DNA from 2 places in the Exiguobacterium sp. s128 genome. Region 2 is predicted to be linked to the other one. Evidence: predicted binding sites of a transcription regulator. Region 2 holds the regulator's gene; the other holds the start of a gene.
What was found. The regulator NrdR, encoded in region 2, represses ribonucleotide reductase genes. The targets are predictions, from matches to a motif close to AACACNATATATNGTGTT.

Region 1 (3,208 bases), on a different contig from region 2:
AACGGCTCCCCACCTGAAATCGTAATCCGCCGTGATCCGAGCATATGAATCTGTTCGACGACTTCAGCGACCGAGTAGTCAGCTCCCCCTTCGACGAGCCAAGAATCGGGATTGTGGCAGCCCGGACAGTGATGGGGACACCCTGCAAAAAAGACGACCGTGCGTAATCCCGGACCATCGACGACCGAGTCAGCGAGAATCTGTAGCAGTCGCATGGCGCACCCGGTCCTGTTCTTCTGCCCGTTTCGCTTCATTCCAACGATCCATCGTTCCGACCAAGTAGCCGGTGATCCGGCGAATTCGTTCAATCTCTTCACCACCGCAAACGGGGCACTTCAGCTCGATCGTTTGTTCCGTCCGGCAGGTCAGACACCGGTCGATGGGATGATTGATCGAACCATACCCCATTCCCGACGCTGCCATTAGTCGGACGATTTCTTCGATTGCCTCTCGATTTCCCGCTAACGCACCGTCCGTCTCGACATAGGTAATATGACCACCGTTACATAACGCGTGAAAAGGTGCTTCCAGCCGGATTTTCTCGCGGATGGTGACCGGTGCGTCGACCGGGAGATGGAACGAGTTCGTATAATACGGTTTATCGGTCACCCGGTCGATGGACCCAAACGTCTTCAAATCCTGCGCTGTGAACTTTCCTGATAATCCTTCCGCTGGTGTCGCGAGTAATGAAAAATTCAGCCCGGTTTTTTCGCCATATTGATCGACGACCGTACGCATCGTCTCAATCAAGGCTTGACCAATCCGGTGAGCAAGCTCCGCTTCTCCGTGATGGTGACCGGTCAGGACGATCAAGGCCTCCGCCAAACCAATGAACCCAACCGATAACGTCCCTTGCCGCAATACCGGTTCGACGCGATCAGATGGTGCTAACGTCTGCCCATCCAGCCAAACATGTTGATATAAAAAAGTAAATTCCTCTGCTGTCCGATCTGCTTGATATTGATACCGTTCGAGTAATTGTTCACAGATCAAATGTGTGTAGGTCGATACAAGGGCGAACATCCGGTCCAGACTTTGCGTCATCAATGCCAACCGAACGAGATTCAAGCTCGTAAAGGAAAGATTCCCACGCCCAACGACGGATGCTGGACCTTGACGGTTTTCAAAGACTCGGGTCCGACACCCCATATATGCTACTTCTTCTTCCGGTGCGCCACTGGACGATCGATTAAAGGGCGCATCTAAAAAAGCAAAATTCGGAAACAGCCGTTTCCCCGTCACTTCTGTCGCGAGTTGAAACAAATCATAGTTCGGATCAGTCGGATGGAACGTGACACCGGCTTTGACCTTAAAGATTTGGATCGGAAAAATCGGTGTTTCGCCTTTCCCAAGTCCGGCTTTCGTCGCTTCCAGTAATGCCCGGATCAACAATCGCCCAAAGACGGACGTATCGGTCCCGTAGTTGATGGAGATGAACGGGACTTGTCCACCGCCTCGTGAATGCATCGAATTCGTATTATGAATAAACGCTTCGCACGCTTGATAGGTCATCTCATACGTTTCCGACATCGCATACGCCCGTTTTTGACGATTCGACCATTTCGGAACTAAAACACGGATTTTTTTGAGCTGACGCTGAAACGTTTTTTCGACGAATGGTGCTAGATCATAGTCAAACATCGGATAGGATTGTCCCCCATGCTGCATGTTTTGGTTCGCCTGCATGATGATTGCGGCGAGCGCTAAAGCGGACCGAATGTCTTGCGCCGGACGGATCGTCCCGTGGGCCATGTCAAATCCTGTCGTCAACAAACGCCCGAGTGGTAATTGGACACAAGTCGTCGTCCCGGTTACATAATAATCGGCGTCGTGAATATAAATGAGGTTGTCGTCTACTGCTTGTTTCACCTCCGCTGACAGCAACAGGTCCTGCATCATCTGCTTTGCTGCTGTACTTGCAATCCGATTTAGTTTCGCAAGAGGTGTTTTCCCGTCGACATTGGCATTTTCCTGGATTTCATCGGATGACGGATGTTGAATGACCTGTTCGTATAACGTCTGCAATTGCATCTTCATCTCTCCCTAAATCTTGTGGTGTTTTTCTATAATCCCACTATATCTAGAGTCATTTATGACCAACAATCCCTGCATATCTGAAACGTTTTGCAAGGAAAACCGTCGATTCGTCACGAAATGTTTCGAGAAATCGGATTAAATCGGATTAAGACGCCTTTTCTTGATCAGCTGTTCCCTATGAGAAGGGTCACTTTACTCGTTCAGAATAAAAAAAGGAACAGGCGACGGGACGATTCCTCCCTGTCTGCCTGTTCCATCTTGTTTAACCGTTTAATCCATTTCAATCAATGTATCGGACACGCTTGGTAAGAGAACCTTAAAGACCGTTCCTTCCCCTAAGATCGACTCGACATCGATGTTCCCATCGTGCGCCCGGACGATTTCCTTACAGATCGATAGACCTAAGCCTGTTCCGCCGATTTTACGACTGTCGGAATTGTCGACACGGTAAAATTTACTGAACAGGTGTGGCATCGCACTACTTGGAATCCCTAACCCGAAATCACGAATACTCAACTCAATCTGATTGTGATGGTGCGTCAAGGAAATGACGACATCTCCACCATCCGGTGAATATTTGATCGCATTACTGACTAAGTTCCCGATCAATTGTTTCATACTGTTTTTATCGGCATTGACTAAAAATTCATGGCTCTCATCGATATCCAGTTGGAGACGATGTTGTTCCGTCGCGACCTGATAAAAACGGGTCTGTTCTTTGACCGTATCGACGAGATCAAACACTTCTTTATCATACGACTGTTTGCCTGACTCCATCCGTTGGACATTCAAAAAATCACTGACAAGATCCGTCAGGCGTTTGGATTCATCATGAATCGTCTGCAAATACCGTTTGTTTCGTTCGGGATCGAGTTTTCGTTTCAGCATCAGTTCCGTGAACCCATAAATCGACGAGAGTGGCGTCCGTAATTCATGCGACACCGTCGAGACGAGTTCCGATTTCATCCGGTCGACTTCCGTCTCTGCCGTGACATCACGGAAAACGAGAATCGTTCCTTTCGCTTCTTGACTAAGCATGATTTCTTCCGCATAGACTTGAATGAAATATTGACCTTGATCAATCGATAAGGAGAACATCCCCTCCGGAATCTTCCCCGACAACACTTCTTCAAAGTAGGCTTCGAACGCTTCTTTTTGGTCGACCTGCTCA
Region 2 (3,208 bases):
CTTTCTCTAGATGGAGAACAGGCTGGTATCCTTCGATGACAGCCTTCTTCTCAATGATTTGATTCCCATGCATCTGTTCGGCGTACTCATTTAGCTTCAGCATCCCTCGCTCAATCGTCCGTTGATCGATTTCCGGATGTGTTCGTAAAAACATGATGACGCCCGGATGTGACAATACACGTTGATGGATGGCCCGAACCGATTCCGCCACGTCCGGCCGATTTAAAATCTTTTCAATCGATGATTGGATATGTTCCATCTCACTACTCCTTTATTTGCCCTTGAGCTCCCGCAGAATCCGTTCCATTTCTTCATCATCTGGCACTTCGGCTTCAAAGCTCGCTTTTTTCGTCGCTTCATATTGCTGCTGTTTTTCTTTTTCTTCTTGTAACCATTTTGGATTCGGACCGGTCGCATTCGAACGACCTCTTCGTCCTCCGACCGTCTGCCGTGAACGTTCTTGCTTCTGGTCCTGTTTTTTCGAAATCAACTCGTCTTGTTCTTTCGTTTTCGCCAACGCTTCAGCCGCTGTCACGTACCCTTTTTGTTTCCAGTCGTCGACGATTGAAAGTAAGAAGTTTTTACTGAACCGATTATCTTTTTTGATGACAAGTGCATAGTAGTAAGCTGCATTGACGATACCGGATGACATCTCATAATCGATGATCAACTGTTGAATCAACTCTTCGTCCCGCTCCGACAAGGCTTTGACTTTTCTTAATTTCGCAACGTAATGTTTCGGATGGGTCCCTTCCATCGTTTCCGTTTCACTCAGCTCACCGACTTCCACTTCCTCGAGGACCGCCACCTTCGCTTTTTTCTCGCGACTCAGCTTTTGCTTCGCCGACAACATCATTTGTTTACAACGCTCTTGTTTTTCACTGTCCGTCATCGGCAAATACGCTTCGTGACGAAAACGAGCATTTAACAGTTCCGCCATCAACGCCTCGTTCGATTGTGTCACGTAGGCTAATTTCAACAAGAGATGATCAATTGATTTCGTATAAAAACTACGTGGGAGGAACCGATCGGTCTGACGTTTCATTTCTTCGAGGTCAAAGGAATAATCAAATTCATAGGCAGCCCGTTCTTGTTTCGCATACGACTTTGGCTGATGCGCTGAAGCCAAACCGGCTTTGACATCAAATACTTGATCAAAGCGTACCGTTCGATCGACGACGTTTTTCGGTAATGGCTCCGTCCGGAATCGATTTTGTAACGACCGGAATCGAATTTCACCGACACGATAAAACAGTAAACTCGATAACACACCATCGTTCAAAAAAGTATGCGGGGCTAACGGCACACGTATTTGGTAGACATAACGATAAGCGGCTTGTTTGGCTTCAAATGTCCGAATCAAGCCGATCCCTTCGAGCTTAAACAGTTCCTCTTTAAATTCCTCGACTGAAAACCCAAGTAACGTCCCAAGTTCCGCATGTGAAATATATTGAGATTTTGTTTTTCCAGGAATCATCTCACTCCAAAACGTTTGGTACAAACCAAGTGCCTTCACCCCAATGATTGGTTGATATAAATAATAGAGGGACTGATAGGCTTCCCGATCGACGACACCATTACTCATGATCAGGCAGAGATCAGTCCCTGACAATTCACGTTCCATCATTTGATTGGTCCCTTCTTTCGTGAGAAAAAGAGAGGGCGTTCTGAACAGACAGACGACCTCTCCTTCATTATGTTAGGTTTTCTCGTTCATTGTCTTGATGGCGTTCCATCAATTCAGATAACTCTTGGAAAAAGACGTTGATGTCTTTGAACTGCTTATAGACACTGGCAAATCGGACATAAGCCACTTCATCGACAGAAGCGAGTTCATTTAATACAAGACGCCCCACTTGTTCACTTGGAATTTCGTGTTGTGCGGTCGCGCGTAACGTTTTTTCGACACGACTGACGACGGTCTCCAATTGTTCGATGGAAATCGGTCGTTTTTCACACGCTCTAACCAATCCTCGCAGAATCTTATCCCGATTGAATTCATCACGCGTCCCATCTTTCTTGACGATGATGAGCGGTGTTTGTTCAATCATCTCAAATGTCGTGAAGCGATACCCGCAGGATTCACATTCACGCCGTCTGCGAATCGATCCAAAATCTTGCACGGGTCGTGAATCCAATACTTTTGTCCCGTTATAGTTGCAGGCTGGACAACGCATGTCGTACCTCCATTCACGTAATTTCTCTTGTGCCGATCATCTTCAAACGATACGCGGCATCGAGGTCCTGATAAATCGACTCAATCCATTTTTCAAGATCCGGACCTAACAATCCGTCCCGATGTAAAAAGAGATCGACAGCTGTCCGACCTGATCCGACCATGATGACGGTTGCAAGTCCGTCTAGTCCAGATGCCTGGAAGGCCAATTCCCCTCTTCCTTGGTCGATTCGTTTGACTGTTCCTTGTTGGCGTGTAATCGCCGTTTCTAGACCTGTGAACAACATCTCTGCTGTCGCTGCATAATAGTGCGTCCGTAATTTTTCATTTTTATGTGTGTCCGATGTTTCCATTTGTTTTTGCAAACGTTCCTTTAGTCCCATTCGTCATCACCTTTTTCTGTTTTCTTCTACTATTAAGAATAACAGACGTCAGACATATTAAAAAGCCCTCGCCATGAAGACGAGAGCTTGTTCATTCGTGTTTTTGTCAGTTAACGTGCTGAACCGTAGCAGCAGGAACTTTGACAGGTCCCAGACCACGTGGAATTTCGACAGTTTCACGGATTTTCGCATCGAGTGCATCAGCGATATAATTCGCTGCGATAGCCGGATCGATCCGATCGCCACATGTAAATACATCAACCGATGCATATCCATGTTCTGGAAAACTATGAATCGTTAAATGCGATTCAGAGATGATGACGACGCCGCTGACGCCGTGTGGAGCAAACTTATGGAATGCGACTTCACGTACTTCTGCACCAGCTTGAAGTGCTGCATCAACAAAAAGTCGTTCTACAAATTCCATGTCGTTCAATTTTTCAGGATTACAATCCCAAAGTTCTGCAATAATGTGTCTTCCCATAGTATCCATTTGTGGATCCCCCCTACATTCAATGGTCTTCAAAGTAGTTATGATCACTTACTTTGCGCCTGAGTCGTTCGCACCCACGGGGGAAAGTTAGTCCAGAGAGGTCCTAACCCTTTAAGCTGCGATTGCCAGACCGATTGAAGTTCACGATTTGAATTA

Region 1: KNQ13_RS11720 (anaerobic ribonucleoside triphosphate reductase) is a predicted target of NrdR. The motif match lies at 2,071-2,088, and genes of this name have one in related genera.

What each region holds. Positions count from the first base shown of each region.
Region 1 covers NZ_JACSMT010000032.1:13,218-16,425, forward strand. Annotated here, with positions in the region: gene nrdG (anaerobic ribonucleoside-triphosphate reductase activating protein) at 1-215, opposite strand, end outside; gene KNQ13_RS11720 (anaerobic ribonucleoside triphosphate reductase) at 190-2,031, opposite strand; gene KNQ13_RS11725 (ATP-binding protein) at 2,308-3,208, opposite strand, start outside.
Region 2 covers NZ_JACSMT010000001.1:195,371-198,578, forward strand. Annotated here, with positions in the region: gene dnaI (primosomal protein DnaI) at 1-259, opposite strand, end outside; gene KNQ13_RS00960 (replication initiation and membrane attachment family protein) at 272-1,627, opposite strand; gene nrdR (transcriptional regulator NrdR) at 1,695-2,177, opposite strand; gene KNQ13_RS00970 (hypothetical protein) at 2,191-2,559, opposite strand; gene speD (adenosylmethionine decarboxylase) at 2,666-3,052, opposite strand.